DNA from 3 places in the Paenibacillus yonginensis genome. Region 3 is predicted to be linked to each of the others. Evidence: predicted binding sites of a transcription regulator. Region 3 holds the regulator's gene; each other region holds the start of a gene.
The links. Region 3 encodes Rex, which represses fermentation and respiration genes when NADH is low (regulators of the CRP and FNR family bind a similar motif). Its sites were predicted from a motif close to TTGTGAAATATTTCACAA; they were not measured.
Positions count from the first base shown of each region.

Region 1: a site for Rex is predicted at 2,484-2,501, ahead of AWM70_RS08965 (polymer-forming cytoskeletal protein). Genes of this name have one in related genera too.
Region 2: a site for Rex is predicted at 3,965-3,982, ahead of hcp (hydroxylamine reductase). Genes of this name have one in related genera too.

Region 1 covers NZ_CP014167.1:1,956,107-1,962,642, forward strand. The annotation lists gene AWM70_RS08955 (NAD(P)/FAD-dependent oxidoreductase) at 1-298, opposite strand, end outside; gene AWM70_RS08960 (AraC family transcriptional regulator) at 775-1,662, opposite strand; gene AWM70_RS08965 (polymer-forming cytoskeletal protein) at 1,873-2,421, opposite strand; gene AWM70_RS08970 (multidrug efflux MFS transporter) at 2,604-3,806, opposite strand; gene AWM70_RS08975 (helix-turn-helix domain-containing protein) at 3,913-4,752, opposite strand; gene AWM70_RS08980 (aminopeptidase) at 4,788-5,738, opposite strand; gene AWM70_RS08985 (serine hydrolase domain-containing protein) at 6,033-6,536, shown strand, end outside.
Region 2 covers NZ_CP014167.1:1,685,734-1,692,269, forward strand. The annotation lists gene map (type I methionyl aminopeptidase) at 1-152, shown strand, start outside; gene AWM70_RS07795 (SDR family NAD(P)-dependent oxidoreductase) at 336-1,097, shown strand; gene AWM70_RS07800 (glucose-1-dehydrogenase) at 1,299-2,084, shown strand; gene hcp (hydroxylamine reductase) at 2,213-3,901, opposite strand; gene AWM70_RS07810 (2-oxoacid:acceptor oxidoreductase family protein) at 4,080-5,102, shown strand; gene AWM70_RS07815 (thiamine pyrophosphate-dependent enzyme) at 5,099-6,536, shown strand, end outside.
Region 3 covers NZ_CP014167.1:2,103,511-2,110,046, reverse strand. The annotation lists gene panD (aspartate 1-decarboxylase) at 1-164, shown strand, start outside; gene AWM70_RS09645 (tetratricopeptide repeat protein) at 323-952, shown strand; gene dinG (ATP-dependent DNA helicase DinG) at 1,123-4,011, shown strand; gene AWM70_RS09635 (redox-sensing transcriptional repressor Rex) at 4,013-4,660, shown strand; gene AWM70_RS09630 (amidohydrolase) at 4,650-5,948, shown strand; gene AWM70_RS09625 (cell wall elongation regulator TseB-like domain-containing protein) at 5,998-6,483, shown strand.

The DNA of each region.
Region 1 (6,536 bases), 150 kb from region 3:
TCGCGAGCTCTTCCTCTAGCCGCAAAGCGCCCACTTGGGCATAACCGGTGTTGGTTTCGCCTTCATTCCCCAGTTCCCTGATCAAGGAAGGATAAAATTTAGCCCCTTCCCTCGCCAGCTTATACCAAACTTTGTTGCGCCTTTTAGAAATCCACGGACAGATAATACCTGCCGCAGCGTCCGTCGCCTGGCCCGATTCCTGCCGGTCCACGATGGTTACATCGGCGCCGCTTCGCGCCAGCTGGTAGGCCGCTGATGCGCCTAGAATTCCGGCGCCGATAACGATATATTTTTGCATATCCAGGTTCCTTCTTTCCTTAATCACTTCGAAATACCTGATAACGGCTGCGGTATTCGCCCAGAGTCATCGCTGCTGCCCGTTTGAACAAGCGGGTAAAATAATTGGGGGTTCGAAGCCCGCACATCTCCCCTACCCGCACAAGCGGATGATCAGAATAGGCAAGCAGGCGTTGGCACGTTTAATCTGCAGATGATGCCTGTAAGTAATCGGGCTCATGCCGGTATGCTTCTTCAAACAGCGGGCAAATAATCGAAGTGATAATGCAGATCTTGTTCCATCTGCGCGAAATTAAACGGCTTTTCTATTCCTTCCGCTAAAAACAGGAAATCCCAACGCCCTTCAAAGTTGTAGAAATTGTACTATACAATGTAGAGATTGTCAGCTTTATCAGGAGGATGAATCAAGTATGGCCATGTTAAAAACAAGCCATCCGCTTCCGCGGATGGCTTTGGCTTTTGAAACAAACGATCTGTCTATTCCCGGGTTATGCTTCTCACCGGCACCCAGATCTCGCTCTTGAATTCCGGCGACGAAACATCCGGACTTTCATTCCACAATATTTCCGGACCTTCTGCCGACTCATAACCGGAGGACGGGAACCACTCGGCATAAATCCGCCCCCACACCTCCTGGAGCGCTTGCGGGAAAGCCCCTACCGCTGTGAAAACCGCCCAAGTACCGGCTTCTACCTCCAGACAGTCCAGATCCTGCGGACAAGCTTCCGTAGTCGCCGCTCCGATGAAATGGTCCAGTTCCCCCTGTTCTTCCATACGTCCCTCCGAGAAATTCACCGAGGCGCTGATCAGTCCGCAGGGTTCTCTATTGGACAAAGCTTTGAACCGTTTGATTTTGGTTTCATCCAGTTGAGCCCACATGGCCTCTATTTCCGGATTTACGCCCTCGAATTGAATCGGCACCCTCTTCTTTAAGCCGACAATCCGGAATGCTTCTTGTTCTACGATGCGGTAATTCATTTCCTGTCCTCCTTCGATCGTTAATTGAAATGTCATACGAGGAAAGGATTTTAGCGGGTGTTCTTTGGTTTTGTGTCTGGCCTCCGACGGCGTAACCCCATGGAAGAGCTGAAATGCTTTCGTAAAGGCATCCGGGGACTGATAGCCGTAAGTTAAAGCGATATCGATAATTTTGCCGGTTGTATGCTGCAAATCGAAAGCCGCCAAAGTCAATCTTCTGCGCCGGATATATTCCGATAAAGGAATTCCTGACAGAAAGGAAAACATCCGTTTGAAATGATATTCCGAGCATAAAGCAAGCCTGGCGACTTCTTTATAATCAATTTCCCCGCCCAGATTCTCTTCCACATAAGCCATCGCTTTGTTCATAGGCTCCAAAGTGTTCATCTGCCCTCTCCTTTCCTCACAAACAGCTTAACGGATCGGCCGGACGCGCATCCGACAATTGGTGCACCAAATTCGCGGAAACAAGCCGCTAAAGCGAATATAACATAAGCTGAGGATAACAAAAAAGCCCGCAAACCCGGCGCTATTCAAGCGATAGGTTTGCAGGCTGCCGGTTGGCTGACCAGTCTTGGAACTTAGGCAGTTCCCTTCTTACTCTTTCACTTCAGTAGCGCCGGTTACTTTGCCGTCAAGCACGGCTGTGCTTTGCAGGTCTGCGCTCTTGAAATACAGGTTGCCGTCGATGGTGGCTGTTTTGTCCAGCGTAAAGCCTTTAGCTTCTACATAAACGTCACCTTTCAGAGTGCCGCCCTGGATTTTGAAATTTTCACTTTGCACAGTCATTTTAGGAACAGTCAGCGTATAAGAAGCCGTAATGTTGTGATTCTCATCTTGGGAATACAAGGCAAGTTTGCGGTAGATCGCATTTTCGGCTTTGCCTTTGTCGTGGAATTCACCGGATACGGTTACCTCTTTATCGATCGTAAGATCATTCAGGATTGCTATAATCCAGTTGCCTTTGTCGCTTACCGCTGCGATAAACGGATCCGCCTGGTTGACGATTGAAGCCGTAGTAACGGCGTCCGTTTGCTCTGCTGCCGGGCTTGCGGACGTGTTTGCCGCTTTGTCATTATTGGAACCGCATCCCGCCAGTACCGCGGCTGCAATCCCCATCACCACCAAACCTTTGATTACTTTCATGATTCATGTCCCCCTTAGTGTTTGTTTCTGAGAGAATTATAAATAGAGCTGCCGCAATAAGTAAGTGATTAATTTCACAATAGCTGTAAAAAAAGGCTCACAAGCATTCCGCTCATGAGCCTTTGCTGCATTATTCCAAGGATAAAAGAACTTGCACGACCGTCCGCACCTTGCCGATTCAGTCAAGCCGCCTGGCTGCTCTTATTCAGCGTTCTATATACCTTCTGATACACCCACAAGGCATTTAACAGCAGCAGCCCACTGGTCATAAAAAAGACCGCCCGGAAGCCAAACCAGCCGGCTACCTGGCCGCCGAATACCGAACCGGTGAATGCGCCTAAATAGGTTGCCGCCTGATTGAAGCCGAAGACCCGTCCGGTCAGGGTATCCGGCGTGATTTTTTTGAGCAGCGTATTGACAGATGGGCTTAACCCGGCTGCGGCCAGTCCAAGCAGGAAACGCAAACCCGCCAGCTCCCACGGATTGCTGACGAAGGCTTGGGGAATGAAGATAATTCCCGCCACGATCAGGGATACGAAGATGATTTTATGTGCGCCGATCCGGTCAGACAGCTTCCCGAGCCGAGGAGCAGCTAGTATGTTCGCCAGACCTGACGCCGAGAAGGTAATCCCGGCAATCAAGGCGGCATGGCGAGCATTGCCCGACAGCTGAGTCACATATACGGTGAGGATCGGTTCAATCGAATACATCGCGATCGTCAATACGAGACCGGTGATAAACATCGTAATCGTCAAACCTTTTTGTGGTATGCTGCTCCAAACCTCTTTCATCCGCGGAGCGTGTTTATGCTGCCGGGTGAAGGTTTCCTTGACGAACAGCAGGGTCGTGATAAAGGCAACCAGCATTAATCCGCCTGTAACAAAAAAAGAATTTTGTAAACCAAAATGCTCAGCAATAAATCCGCCAAGAGTCGGCCCCAATAATGAACCGGAAATATTGGCGGTGGAAAGTGTGCCGAGCGCCCAGCCCGAATGCTCTTTATCCGTTTGAGTCGCAATCAGCGTGGTACAGGCCGTGCTGTATCCCGTAATGATCCCCTGCAGCAGGCGCAGTCCGATCAGTTCATAGACATTATGCGCAAATCCCATGCTGCCAATGACGATGGCCATTCCCAAGCTCGCGCGCAGCAGCATCGGTTTACGTCCGAATTTATCGGCGGCAATCCCCCAGATCGGAGAGAAAATAGCCGATACGATAAAGGTGATGCCAAATGCTATCCCCGTAAATTGGGTAATCGAGCCCGAATCCTGCACGCCCAGCTGTTTAATATAGAGCGGCAAAATGGGAGCGATCTGGCTCATCCCTATGCCGGTGACAAACATGCCGAACCAGCACACAAACAAATTTCTTTTCCAAATAGGCATAACAAAGCCTTCCTTCTGCTAGATGCGTTGTTCGCGGCCGTTTGACCACACTGTACAATTATGTCCTCATTCTAGCAGCAAGAAAGGCCTTAAACCATGCAAAATCTTAAACTCCATGGACATTTTTGCTGTAAAATTCCGAAGGGCTGAGTCCCTCGCTTTTCTTGAACAGCCTGCTGAAATAAAATTCATCCTGAAATCCAAGCGCGCCCGCCACCTCTTTAATTTTGGGATTGCCTTCAATCAGCATCTCTTTCGCTTTATCCATCTTGAGCTTGTTGAAGAACTCGATTACGGAATAGCCGGTCAGCTCTTTAAACGTTCGGGACAGATAAGCAGGCGACAGCTGTACCAGCTCGGACAGCTCAGCAAGCATAATTTTGCCGCTTAAATGCTCATGCATATAGGTGATGATTTTCTCCACTTTTAGGGACGACGAGTAATTCAGCAGGTTCTGCCGATCTTGTTTTAATCCCTGATAAATGGTGATGAACAGCTGCTGAAGCAGCGTCCTGGATGTGAACTCATAACCGGGAAGCTTGCCGTACCAGCTTTCGCACAGCTTTCTAAATGCATCTTCCAGAAGATAGAAGTCCTTGGGCTGCCGGGCCGGCTGAAGGGGAAGAGCCTGTCTCTCCTCTGCTAGCCCCCAGCCTTCTTCACCAAGGTTTACCCGGGTATAACTGAAATGAACCGTCATCAGCCGGACAGGATGGTCGGAGTCGATTTCCAGGGTATAAGCTATATTCGGGGCAATATACAGCAGCATCCCGTCCTGGAGCTTATACTCCTTCTTGTCGATGTTAAAAATACCTTGAGCTTCGCTCAGCAGCACCAGCTCGTGATGGTGGAGCGTCCGGCTGAGCTTGATCGGCATGCTTTGGCCGTCCTGCGATTGCTTGGAATTGCAATAATGAATGTGAAAGAACAAATTGTTGATATTCATGGATTTGTTATCCTTTACCCTATATGCTTTATCCTTTATAACTGCAGCTCGCCCTGCTTCATTATCATTTGGTCATCGAGATATACATCCGGACGACCGGTGACGCAATCCAGATGCACACCGGCATTGATGACGCCGCCAAACGTATGATTGCTGCCGAAAGCCACATGAATCGTGCCGTATACCTTCTCATCCTCCAGCACGACACCCGTGATCCGGGCTTTATTGTTGGTGCCAATTCCAAATTCGGCAAGCTGCCGCCCGTCTCCGTCCCCCAGCAGCTTCAGCAGCCTGGAGCCCTCCTCGCCGCCTTCAGCCTTCACCAAACGGCCTTGCTCCAGCGTCAGCAGCAGCGGCTGAGACAGCTTTCCGATACCGGCAACGGAACCGTCAATCCGGATTTGTCCGCTTGCCGTACCTTCTACCGGCGCTATATAAGCTTCGCCGGAAGGCAGGTTGCCGGACTGCCCGGGCTCCAAATATAACCCGGTGCTCGGGATTCCGCTGCGCCCTTCAATGGAAAATTCCAGCACATGCCCGTCCTTCTCGATCCGAACCTGGCGGCTTGGCGTCAGCAGCTCTGTTACCTGCTCGGTCAAGGCTTTGACCTGCAAATAATCGGCGGCAATAGCCCCTTCCAGAAACATGTCTTCGGTAATGCCGGGCATCGTGGCCAGCCGGGCTCCGGCCGCCGCGGCGTCCTTGCGGGCCTCAGTGTGGGTAAGCGAATGTTGGGTTGCACAAACCACCACGTTTGCGGCAGACATAGCCGCCGCTACCGGAGCAGGCGGTTCTTCGCCGGATTTCGTCCGCTCTTTCATGACCATCAGGACCGCTTCCGCTTCCAGCTGCTGCCCGGCCTGGCAGAGCGCAGCTGCCAAGTCCTTCCGCGTATCGTCCGTTACGACCAGGAAATGTTCTCCGGATTTAAGGCCCAGGCAATTGACCAGCAGCCTGCGGCTGATTTCAATAAGTTTTTCGTTCATGCAGCAGCAACTCCCTTTTTCATGTTAATGGCAGGCTCTGCTCGTTTGCCGGTCTGCCTCTTACTCCAAAACATATCTCCATCATTTTACTGCCTGAAGTCCGCTGCTGCAAAAAAATCTCCGGTGTATAACCATTCCTCAAACGAATGCCGATTAAAACTTGTAAGTCCCGGTCCAGCCAACACGAATATTTGCACCTGCCTGAAAGCCACAATAAAATGATAAACCTGGAGCAGATCGGGTTAAATCTACACTACACGCATTTCTATATACATAAGATAAAGGATGATAAAAATGGACTTAACCCTGTTAGCTTCAGCGATTGCACCCGTTAATTTAAGAAGCTGCCTCATCCAAAGGCAGGGAGAGCTGATATTCGAGCATTACAGAAGACCTCAGACCGTCCGGGAAATCGCCAAAATCAATTCCTGCACCAAAAGTGTTCTCTCGGCGCTGCTCTGCATTGCGATGGATCAAGGCCTGCTGCCCGAGCTGTCCACGCCGGCTTCGGCTTTCTTCCCCGTGCTTGCTGCCGCAGACGATCCGCGCAAACGGCTGATTACTTTAGAGCATCTGCTCACCATGACAGCCGGCTTCAGCTGGACCGAATTCGGCGGCAGAAACTCCTTTCCGCACATGACCCGTACTCCCGACTGGATCGCTTATGTGCTTGAGCAGCCCATGTCCGATGAACCGGGGACAAGGATGGAATATAATTCGGGCGTCTCGCAAATGCTGTCGCATATTCTGCTACAGACAACAGGAATGCCGGCTGCCGCCTTTGCCGAAAAATATTTG
Region 2 (6,536 bases), 420 kb from region 3:
CGATTGAACCGATGCTTAACGAAGGCACGTTCCGTATTACGATCGACGATGATCAGTGGACCGCAAGAACAGCTGATGGCAAGCTATCAGCGCAATATGAGCATACGATTGCAATTACGCAGGACGGACCGCTGGTTTTAACGGCCCAATAAAATTTGAAGCGAACGTCCAGAAAAGGTGTTGCCAGGTCATAATAAAGGACTAAGCGCAAATCTAGCAGCATGATCTAACGCTTAGACCGCTCATCTTGTTTATGTTAATATATGGGGCAATAATGCTGTTCATATCAACGGCTGTGAGCGAATATTTCATTCTAATGGAGAAGGAGAACGACTATGAAGATCAATCTATCCGGAAAAACAGCCTTGGTCACGGGAGCGACGGGAGAACTCGGCCGTGTCATCGCTCGTACGCTTGCAGAATGCGGCGCGGATATTGCCTTGCATTACCATAGCAACGAAGCGAAAGCGCTTGAATTGAAGGGTACAATCGAAGCGCTCGGAAGACGTGCCGTTGCTGTCAAAGCCGACATAACGAAGCAGGAGTCGATCCAGGCGCTGAAGCAAACTGTTGAAGCAAGCTTGGGTCATGTAGACATTGTCGTAGCCAATGCGGTTGTGCAGTACCAGTGGACTTCCGTGCTGGAGCAGCCAGCGGAGGACTACACAAGCCAATTCGAGTCCTGCGTTCTGCAGAGCGTTTATCTGGCGAAAGCCTTTATACCGGCCATGATCGAGAAGAAGGGCGGACGGTTCATCGGCATCAATACAGAATGCTCCATGCAGAACTTCCCGGGACAATCGGCTTATGTGGCGGGCAAAAGAGGCATGGACGGCGTTTATCGGGTGCTGGCGAAGGAAGTCGGCGCACATCAGATTACGGTCAATCAGGTGGCACCGGGCTGGACGATCAGTGAACGTGAGCGCACGAATGGCATTGCCGAAAGCGACGATTATATCCAAAACGTGCCGCTCAAGAGACGCGGGACTGACCAGGAGATCGCGAATGCAGTTGTTTTTCTGGCTTCGGACTTAGCCAGCTTCATCACCGGAGCCTATATCCCGGTCAGCGGCGGCAATGTCATGCCGGCGATTTGAGTATTGGGGTTATACTTTGAAAGCTGCATAAATTGCAGCTTTTTTTTTCGTTTTACGATCTTTTAAAGAGCCATCCAAAGGACCGGCCGCTTGAACTGATTCTGCTCCCTGTTCGAACAAACATGTTCACAGAAGAACGGATTGGTTAATGTAAATTTGAACCTATCAGAATATCAGTCATTCGGACAGGAGGTTTCCGGGATGTATCAGGATCTTCAAGGACAGACGGTTGTTATTACGGGTGCCGCAACCGGACTCGGAGAGGCGATGGCACGGCGTTTTGGTCAGGAGAAAGCAAATGTGGTGATCAATTACTTCAGCATTAATCAGGATGTCCAGTCTTTGATTGATGAAATCCATTCGTATGGTGGACAGGCTATCGGCGTACAAGGAGATGTTTCCAAAGAAGCGGACGTGAAGAAGCTGGTGCAGGCGGCGCATCAGCATTTCGGTTCCTTGGATATTATGATCAACAACGCCGGTATCGAAAACGAGGTTCCCTCGCAGGACCTGAGTTTGACAGACTGGCAGCAGGTCATTGATGTAAATTTAACCGGCGCGTTTCTCGGCTGCAGGGAGGCTGTTGACTATATGCTGGAGCACGGGATCAAAGGCCGGATCATCAATATTTCCAGTGTTCATGAAACGATTCCGTGGCCGCATTTTCTGCATTACGCTGCGAGCAAGGGCGGAATCAAGATGATGACCGAGACGCTTGCTCTTGAATTTGCACCTAAGGGAATTCGCGTGAACAGCATTGCCCCTGGAGCGATTAACACGCCTATTAATGCACTTAAATTCGCAAACCCTAAGCTGCGTGCTTCGGTTGAGGAGCTTGTGCCGCTGGGTTACATCGGAAGACCTGAAGAAATTGCAGCGGCTGCTGTATGGCTTGCGTCTTCGGAATCCAGCTATGTTACAGGCATAACCCTGTTTGCAGACGGAGGCATGACCAAATATCCTTCCTTCCAAGGAGGCCGCGGGTAACGGACCACAGAACTCTATGTGAATTCCAATGACCGGACAAGCGGGCTGAACATACCCTTTAAAATTCAAAAGAAAAAAATGCCCCGGCTAGGGGCATTTTTTGATCAGGCACTCAGGCGTTCAGGCACTCAGTCACCGAGGAACATTTTCATATCGTCTTCCACATTCGTAATGCCACCGATGCCAAAGTTCTCTACAAGTACCTTGGCTACGTTAGGCGACAGGAAGGCGGGGAGCGTAGGGCCCAGGTGAATATTTTTGACGCCAAGATACAGCAGGGCCAGCAGCACGATCACCGCTTTTTGCTCATACCAGGCAATGTTATAGGAAATCGGCAGCTCGTTGATGTCCTCAAGGCCGAACACTTCCTTCAGCTTCAAAGCAATGACGGCCAGAGAGTAGGAATCATTGCACTGCCCGGCGTCCAGCACCCGCGGAATGCCGCCGATTTCGCCCAAATCCAGCTTATTGTATTTGTATTTGGCGCACCCGGCAGTCAGGATGACCGTATCCTTAGGAAGCTGAGCTGCAAAATCGGTGTAATAATTGCGGGATTTCATCCGCCCGTCGCAGCCGGCCATGACGAAGAATCGGCGGATGGCGCCCGATTTTACGGCATCCACGACTTGATCGGCCACGTTCATCACGGCAGCATGGGCGAAGCCGCCGATGATCTCGCCGGTTTCAAGCTCCGTTGGGGCCGGGCATTCTTTTGCTTGCTCAATCAGCGCGGAGAAGTCCTTGGCAGCGCCGCTTATTCCTTCCGGAATATGGCGGACGCCCGGAAAACCGGTGTTGCCCGTCGTATAAATGCGGTGCTTATAGCTGTCCTTCGGCGGAACAATGCAGTTGGTCGTCATCAGAATCGGTCCGTTAAAGGCTTCAAATTCGCTGCTCTGCTTCCACCAGGCATTCCCGTAATTGCCTACAAAGTGTTCATATTTCTTAAAGGCCGGATAATAGTGGGCAGGCAGCATTTCGCTGTGCGTATACACGTCCACGCCGGTTCCTTCCGTCTGCTTCAGCAGCTCCTCCAAATCCTTCAGGTCGTGGCCGCTGATCAGAATGCCGGGACGATTTCGAACTCCGATATTCACCTTCGTAATCTCCGGATTTCCGTAAGCAGTGGTGTTCGCCGAGTCCAGCATGGCCATGGCGTTTACGCCGTATTTGCCGGTTTCCATCGTCAAAGCTACCAAATCCTGCACCTCAAGGCTGTCGTCAAGCGTAGCCGCAAGCGCGCGGCGCATAAACCGGTTCAGTTCGTTGTCCTCGTTCTCCAGGTGCAGCGCATGGTACGTATAGGCGGCCATTCCCTTTAAGCCGTAAGTGATCAGCTCGCGCAGGGAGCGGATGTCTTCGTCGCGGGTGGAAAGGACGCCAACGGTGCGTGCTTTTTCATCAAAAGCGGCTTCATGCTCTGCTTCCCAGACGGCAGCGTCGGGGAGATTGACCATTCCCTCCGGATATTGTTCGTTAAAATAAACCCGCACCTCGCCGCGGAGCGCCATCGCTTCCCGAATTCTTCCCACAAACAACTTGCGGTCAAAATTCGCATTCGTAATGGTCGCAAACAAGGAATCCATAATAAACAGCGAGACGCGCTGTTCCAGTTCCTCCGGCAGCCGGACATCCAGACTGAGAAAAGAGATTCCTTTCACCAGATAAATAAGCAAATCCTGCAGGTTCGCCACGTCATGGGGTTTGCCGCAGACCCCGGCAATGGTGCAGCCTGTTCCTTTGGACGCTTCCTGGCATTGAAAGCAGAACATGGACGGCTGATGGTTTAAGGTTTGTTCTGTCGCGTTGTTATTCATCATGTTTCTCCTCCCGGTTTCACTTGTTCATTTAGGCAGTATAGCCCCCCGTCAAAGCCCATTTTGTGATTTCAATCACAATTTATTCAGCTGTGAGAAAGATCACTAACCCCGTTCGTTTCTTCTCTTAAACTGGAGTCATTCCCCTACAAGAACAATGAAGAAATGAGGAGTGAACGTGTCGATTTTGCCTCAAAAAAATGAACTGGGATTCTACGAGATCCGTCTCGAATCCATCGGAGGACTAGGTGCCAATCTGGCCGGAAAAATGCTGGCCGAAGCCGGAGTGACCGGCTCGGGACTGAACGGTTCCAACTTCTCCAGCTACGGTTCGGAGAAAAAAGGTTCGCCGGTCAAAAGCTTCGTAAGGTTCTGTGATCTTCAGGTAGAGATCCGCGATCACAGCCCCATTGAGCAGCCGCATGTAGTCGGCGTATTTCATGAAGCGTTATATAAGACAGTTGAGGTCGTAAGCGGATTGCGGCCTGATGGGACGGTGCTGGTGAATACAGCACGGAATCTATCCGAGGTGGCTGCCGATTTGAAGATGACGCAGGGAACGCTGGCCGCGATTGATGCGCTGAAAATCGCCGTCGAGGAGAAAACCAAAGTCAATACGGCGATGCTCGGCGCCTTGTTCCGGATTTGCAGCTTCCTGAATCCGGACGATATGCGGCAGGTCATCCGCAAAACGTTTGAGAAAAAGCTGCCCCATCTCGTTGAGTCCAATTTGCGGACCTTTGACCGGGGGTATAACGAAGTCGAGTTTCTTGTCTTAGGAAATAACGCGGAGCTTACGGACGCGGCGTCTTTCTCCAGACCGCAGCCGGTCCTCGGCTTTGAAACGCAGGAGCCGGGCGGAATCCTTAAAGTTACGGCAAACAGCGTACTGAAGGATCTTAGCGGCTCCCGGCAGGGCTATTTGCCGGAATACAAGCTGGAGGACTGCATTCACTGCGCTGCCTGCGATACGGTATGCCCGGATTTCTGTATCGTCTGGGAACAGAAGCCGGATAAACGCGGCAACCTGCAGATGTTCATGAAAGGCATCGATTATCAGTATTGCAAAGGCTGCCTGAAATGTGTGCAGGCTTGTCCGACAACGGCTTTGGCCGCGATGCTGGAAGAGCCGCATTATGCCGAGCAGCACCGCGTGCCGCAATCATTTCCTTATTTCATAGCGGAAGGAGTCCGGTCATGAGCGTACAAACTAAAGAAATGACGGAGCAAAAGGTACCGGCCGCCCAAACGGCCGTCTTTGAATCGGGCAACGAAATGGCGGCCATGGCCGCCGCCCAGATCAACTATCACATTATGGGGTATTTTCCGATTACGCCGTCCACGGAAATTGCCCAATATCTCGACATGATGCGTACGCGCGGCGAGCACGACATCAAGCTGATTCCGGCTGACGGGGAACATGGCTCGGCGGGAATCTGCTACGGCGCAGCAGCAGCCGGAGCGCGGGTCTTCAACGCCACCAGCGCAAACGGCTTCCTTTATATGATCGAGCAGCTTCCCGTGCAGGCGGGCACCCGATTCCCTATGGTCATGAACCTGGTGACACGGGCCGTCAGCGGACCGCTGGACATCCGCGGCGACCATTCCGATCTCTATTACGGCCTGAACACCGGCTGGGTAATTCTAACGGCTCGTTCGCCGCAGGCCGTGTATGACCTGAACATTATGGCGCTGCGCATTGCCGAGCATGAAGATGTACGCCTGCCGGTCATCGTCGCTTATGACGGCTTCTTCACCTCGCACCAGAAACGCAGGGTGCAAATCTTTGCTGACCGGGACACGGTCCGGCAGTTCGTAGGGGAACAGCCAACGGAATTCCCGCATGTGCTGGACGAGAACAAACCGATCGTCGTCGGCGCTTATATGAACGGCGAAGACTTGATGAACAACCACTATCAGCAGTCAGGTGCGATCTATCGTGCGGGCGAGGTCTTCAAGGAAGTGGCGGAGGAATACGCGGCTCTATCCGGCAGATCCTATTCGCCGCTGGATCTGTACCGTATGGAGGATGCGGAGGTGGCTTTGTTCCTGCTCAATTCGGCGGCTGAATCCTCCAAAGACGTCGTAGACCGGCTGCGGGCGAAAGGGATCAAAGCGGGCGTGATCAGCCCGAATATCATCCGGCCGTTCCCCGCGAAGGAAATCCGCGAGGCGTTGACGGGCGTCAAAGCAGTGCTGGTTGGTGAACGCGCCGATTCTTACGGCGCTAACGGGGCCAATTTGACGCATGAGGTCAAAGCGGCCCTGCAGGAAATCCGCGGACCGCAGCCTCAACCGATTGTACTTTCCCGCATCTTTGGCCTTGGCGGGAAAGATTATTACGCGGATGACGCGGAAGCCTTTTTCGCCCTGACGCTGGAGGCGATGGAGCTGGGTTATGCTAAGGTGCCGTTTGACTATTACGGCCAAACGCCAGGCCTTGAAGCTCAGAAGCTGCAGCCGGTCCTTGCGCCAATGAACGGGGACAGCTTTAAATCGGGCCTGATCACCGTCAAGGTGGATGAGGCGACAAACAAGCTGTCCGTGAAAGTGCCGCCGATGCGGGCGCTTGCCGCCAAACCGAAACGATTCGCTTCCGGCCATGGAGCCTGTCCGGGCTGCGGGATTTTCCCGG
Region 3 (6,536 bases):
CGGCAGCCCGTCTGGTGCAGCCTGGCGACACGGTCATCATTATTTCCTACGCGCAGCTGGATTCGGCTGAACTGAAGTACCATAAGCCGACCGTTGTTTTTGTGGACGAGAACAATCGTCCTGCCGAATCGGCTGACCACGAGCTGCATGCCACGATTCGTTAATCGGCTAAGCAGGCTGGTTATGTAATAACTGGGCGCTCGAATGAAAAAGCCGTCTTGAACAAAAAATGAAGGTAAACCTGAATCAATACGGTCAAACGTCAAGCTGGCTTTGATTCGGTTTCGCACTGATTTCATTTTGTTCAGGATGAGGTGAGATAATGTTTGAACATATCTTTGCGGAAATGAACAGCGCGCTGGACGATATCGCCCGGCGTTATCCTGAGGCGGAAGGCGAACAGAAAGAAGCGCTGGGCATGAAATGGAAACTGTTGAAGCAAATGAGTGACGGCATTATCGAGGAATGGATGTCTTTTGAAGAGAAGATGGGGGAGATTCGCCGGAAATGTGGGGATTTTGAAGCCCAGGATCAACTGAAGATTGTCGAGCTGGGCGGAGGCCCCTTTCTTAAAGGGCAAGGTTATTTTACCCTCAAAATGTACAAACAGGCTTCCGAGCATTTTGAGCAGGCTTCCAGCCTTTATCCGGATAATCCCCTGCCCTTGTTGTTCTTGGCCGTGTGCCGCGTGCATCTGAATGACAGGGAAAATGCGGCTGGTTATTTAAATTATATTTTTACGCACGGCAAAGACAAGAAATTAAAAGCGATCTGCTGTAACGCCTTGGGATGTTTGGCTGCCATGGATAATCGGGTCGAGAAGGCGCGGGGGTTTTTCCTTACCGCCTATAAGCTGGATCCCAGTCTGCCCGAACCTTTGGCGAATCTCGAGGCTTGTATGGAGAATCGCGGGACTTACCAATTTGAAAGCCAGCTCCATGCTTATTTGTAAAGCAGGGGATAACGATGCGCCTCGGACGCATCGTTTTTTTTGCCCTTTTTGACTGTTAGGGCTTGTCAGGCAAGTGCAGGATTTCTCAAAGCCGGCTTCGTTCAATTTTCAAACGGGATTTTTTTTGATATGCTAGGTGATAGACCCGAAAGAAAGGGATTTTACAACCAATGAAGTATGCTGTACTCGATTTTGAAACAACGGGTAATCAGTCCACCGATGAAATTATACAGGTTGGACTTGCCATCATAGATCATGATTCCACCATCTCGCAGGTCTATTCTTCTTATGTCAAACCGGGAGTGCCGATCCCGCCATTTATAACCGGCTTAACAGGCATCACGGAAGAGGATGTGGCGGACGCTCCTTCAATCGACGAAGTGATGATGGACATGGTTCCGCTGCTTGATGACGTTGTCCTGGTCGGGCATAATGTTGCATTTGATTTTAATTTCTTGCAGCAGGCCTTGGACAGCTGTGGATATCTTCCCTTTACGGGGCGGATTCTCGACACGATGGATTTCTTGAAAATTTGTTTTCCCTCCTTAAATTCCTACCAGCTGGGTCTGGTCAGCACGGAATTTGGACTCAGTCATGACCGGCCGCACCAGGCGGACAGCGATGCTGAGGCTACGGCTTTGATTTTTCTCAAATGTCTGGATGAGCTTGCCGAGCTGCCGCTGATTACGATTCAGCGTCTTGCAGACCTGTTTGCCGCAGAAGACAGTGATTTGGGCTGGTTTTTTGACGCCCTGTTAACGGAAAGGGAAAGCCAGGCTGACCAGACGGATGATGCAGGATTTGTGTATTACCGCCAGTTTGCTATGCGCAATGAGGACTGGATGGATATTTTGCCGGCAAGGTATGACGCCGAGGAGAATCCGCTGGCCAAGGTGAGCTTTGAGCAGTTTCTGGATCAGGTTCGGGAGAATTTGAAGGAGAAGCTGCCGTTCTATGAAGAACGCGAAGCCCAGAAGATTATGCTTGGACAGGTGGAGCAGGCATTTGCCGAAGATAAACATCTGCTTGTAGAAGCGGGGACTGGCACCGGGAAATCCTTGGGGTATTTGCTTCCGGCGATTTATTCCTCGGTCAAAACCGGGGAAAAGGTCATGGTCAGCACCCATACCATTAACCTGCAGGAGCAGCTGAGGGAACGGGATATTCCCCTGCTGACTGAAGCGGTTCCTTTTCCTTTTCGCGCAGCAGTGTTTAAAGGAAGACAACATTATTTGTGTCTGCGCAAGTTTGAGCACAAGCTAAGCAGGCGTGATTTCGCAAGCCCGAAAGAAGACAGCATCACGGCGGCTCAGATGATCGTCTGGTTAAGCCAGACTGAAACCGGTGATGATGAGGAGCTGAATCTGGGAAGGGGCGGCGATTTCTGGGAAACCGTTGCCAGCGAATCGGACTCCTGTCTTGGACGTTCATGTCCCTGGTTCCGCAAATGCTTCTACCACCGGGCCAAACACGAAGCCAGCGTTGCGGATGTCGTCATTACCAATCATTCAAAGCTGTTCACCGACATTCAGGCCGGGCATCAGCTGCTGCCTGCTTATGAACGGCTGGTGATCGACGAGGCGCATCATCTGGAGGACGTTGCCGGCAAACATTTGGGACTGCATATGAAATATTTCTCCATCATTCATACGTTGACCCGGCTGTTTAAGGACAGCCGAACCGGCCAGCTCCCCAATCTGCGGCTGCAGCTTGGCGCTTCCGGTGCCGAGAAAGCTTCCGGCTGGATGGAGACCATCGACTCCATTTATCCGGCACTCCTGGAGGTGAAGGAGAACTGGGATAAGCTTAGCGAGCTGCTGTTCGGATTAATGACCGAACGCAGCGATGCGGCGCCTGGAGAACCGGGACAATTTGTGAAACGTCTGCTTCCCGCCAAACGTCCGGAGCAGTGGGAGACTTTGAACCTGCTGGAGAACCAGATTCACGTTACCATCAGCGAAGTGCTGAGGAAGGGTGAACGGATGGTGGCTGAGTTGAAAGAGGAGCAGGATGATTACGGCATTGACGGCCTGCTGACCGATATTAGCGGCTTGTTCAAGGATCTGGGCAGCGAACGGGATTCGCTGCGTTTCTTCATGAAGCTGGATAACGAGGAGACGGTGTACTGGCTTGAAGGCAATGGGCATTACCGCAGCAAATCTTTGCAGATGTATGCCGTTCCCATTGACGTAAGCGAACAGCTGAAAGCCTATTTCTTTGACAAGAAAAAAAGCGTAGTCATGACCTCTGCGACTTTGACGGTTGATAAGTCCTTCCAATATATGATTGATCAGCTCGGACTGCAGGAGGCAAGTGAAGAGGACCGTCTGCTGACGGCCATTCTTCCTTCGCCGTTCAATTACAGAGATCAGGCGCTGCTCGTTATCCCGCGTGATTTTCCAAGCGTGAAAGGCAGTGTCGGCGACGCGTATTTCGTGAACACACTTGTCGATTCCCTGGCGGAATCGGCTGTGGCGACAAACGGCAGGATGCTGGTGCTGTTCACGTCGTACCGAATGCTGAAGCAGGTTTATGAGCCGCTTAAAGAGCAGCTTTCTGCCCACAATATAACGGTAATTGGGCAGGGGATGGACAGCGGCAGCCGAACCAAGCTGACCCGGCGTTTCCAAAGCAAAGACGCCTCGGTACTGCTGGGCACAAGCAGTTTTTGGGAAGGCGTAGATATCCCGGGGGATGCGCTGACCAGTTTGGCCATTGTCAGACTGCCCTTCCAGCCGCCAAACCATCCGCTGGTAGAAGCCAAAAGCGAACGGCTGCAGCAGCAGAAAAAAAATCCATTCACAAAGCTGTCCGTTCCTCAGGCGGTTATCCGTTTCAAACAAGGCTTTGGCCGGCTGGTGCGCTCTTCTAGAGATAAAGGCATCGTCATCGTATACGATACTCGTATTCTGGACTCATATTACGGGAAATATTTTCTGTATTCGCTGCCGGGACCTAAAATGGAGCACATGCCGCTAAGCCAGATGGTTCCCCGGATCACGGAGTGGCTGGAACCTACGGAAAATGGCGCCGATCCAGGCGCAGCAAAGGGTGAATAACATGAAATCGGAAAAAATATCGGATGCCGTCGTCCGGCGTATGCCGGTTTATCTGCGGTACTTAAACGAGCTGCACAACCGGGATGTCATGACGGTATCCTCTCAGGAGCTGGGGCAGAATCTGGATTTAAATCCGGCCCAAATCCGCAAGGACCTGGCATATTTCGGTGATTTCGGCCGTAAGGGCATCGGCTATGACGTCGCTTACCTGATCGAGAAGATTCGTCAGATTCTGAATCTGGATCAGGAAATCAGCGTAGCTCTCGTAGGTGCCGGTAATCTCGGTCAAGCGCTTTCCAATTACAATATGTATTTAAAAGACAATATGAAGATTGTAGCGGTCTTTGATATCGCAGAAGCCAAAATCGGTACCCAGATCAATTATTTGTCCGTTCAGCCAATCGCGGAGTTGCCCGAAACCGTTAAGAAGCTGGGAATCCGCATCGGCATTATCACTGTGCCTCATTGGGAGGCCCAGCGGGTCGCGGATCAGCTTGTGGAGGCAGGCATTCAGGCCATTCTGAATTTCGCGCCGGTCATCCTGAAGGTTCCGCCCGGTGTCCGGGTCCATGCTGCGGACTTTACTACCGACCTGTTAAGTTTGGCTTATTATTTGGACCAAGGAAAGGAACATTCAAATGAGTCGTAAATGGTTGATCAAAAACGGGACCTTCGCGGTGATGAACCCCGAGAAGCCTGTAATTAACGGATACATGCTGGTTGAGGACAACCGGATTCAATATATCGGCGAAAGTTTGCCTGAAGGAACTGAGGATACAGACAGCTTTGACGGCTCCGGGTTGCTGTTCCTGCCGGGGCTGGTCAATACGCATGGCCATGCCGCCATGTCGCTGCTTCGCGGTTACGGGGATGATCTGGCGCTTCAGGTCTGGCTGCAGGAGAAAATGTGGCCGATGGAAGCCAAATTCACCGGCGAAGATGTGTATAAGGGTACCGCTCTGTCCGTGCTCGAAATGCTGAAGGGCGGCACCACCACTTTCCTTGACATGTACGATCATATGGACCAGGTCGGCAAGGTCGCTGAGCAAAGCGGCATTCGGGCAGTGCTGACCCGCGGGGTAATCGGTCTTTGTCCGCCCGAAGTGCAGACAGCCAAACTCCAGGACGCAGTCAGCTTCGCCAAGCAGTGGCATGGTGCGGCAGAGGGCCGAATTACGGCGATGATGTCGCCCCACGCTCCTTACACGTGTCCGCCGGATTATATTGAAAAAATCGTTCAGGCTGCCCATGATCTGGATCTGCCGCTTCATACGCATATGTCTGAGACACGGGCTGAAGTGGAGCAGAATGTCCGGGATTACGGCACGCGTCCAGTAGAGCATTTGCTTAAGCTGGGCCTGTTCTCCCGCCCGTCTCTCGTAGCTCATGCCGTACATCTGACCGATGAGGAGATCGCTATTCTGGCGGAACACCGCGTCGGCGTTTCCCACAATCCGGGAAGCAACCTGAAGCTGGCCAGCGGCATAGCCCGCGTGGTGGATTTGCTCAAGGCGGGAGTTACCGTTTCCTTGGGGACGGATGGGCCGGCTAGCAACAACAATCTCGACATGCTGGAGGAAATCCGACTCGCTGCCTTGATCCATAAAGGTGTTTCCGGTGATCCAACGGCGGTTCCGGCTCTGGAAGCCTTGAAGATGGGAACGGAATACGGCGCCAAATCGCTGTTCCTGCAGGACGTCGGCCGGCTGGAGGCCGGGATGAAAGCCGATTTCATCGCTTTAAATACCGAGCAGGCTCATTTCCTGCCGAAAACGGATTTCATCTCGCACACGGTCTACGCTGCTGGAGCCAAAGATGTAGAGCATGTTTGGGTTGACGGGCGGCAGGTGGTCAAGCATGGAGAATGCCTTACGCTGGACGAGGAGCGTATTCGCTTTGAAGCCCAGCAGGCATTTGAAGGTCTCCTTGCCCGCTAATGGAATTGTTTGAAGGGATGCGGAGCAGGGAGAGGAGTGAAGAACAGATTTGAGAACAAAAACGAAATGGATCTGGATTTCAATTTTGGTTTTGGCGGCGATTCTGTTTGGGCTGTATCGTTATTATGTTTATGTGATGCAGGACACATGGACGCAGGAGGATGCGGCAATCCTGAGAGCCAAGCAGGAGGCCGGTCTCGTCAAGACCATCGGAGTCACCAAATCGGTTTGGGATGATGTATGCTGGGTAGTCGAAGGCAACAATGCTTCAGGAGAACATATTATGGTCTGGCTGCAGGATGGGCAGCCCCCGCATACGGAACAGGTGACGGGCGCTTCAACCAAAAAAGCGATGCAGGCCAAAATCAAAGCGCTGATGCCGAACGCCGACGTTAAACGTCTGGTCCCGGGGATCTATAATGGTCAATATGTGTGGCAGCTGTATTACAAAGAACAAGATCATTATTACTACCGGTTCTTCAGTTTCAGCAATGGTGAAGCTTTGACTGAGGAGTTTACGCTGCCTAACCGTTAGATTAACGCTTTTTATTTTTATAACACTTTATAAATGGGATTGCCGGCAAACTC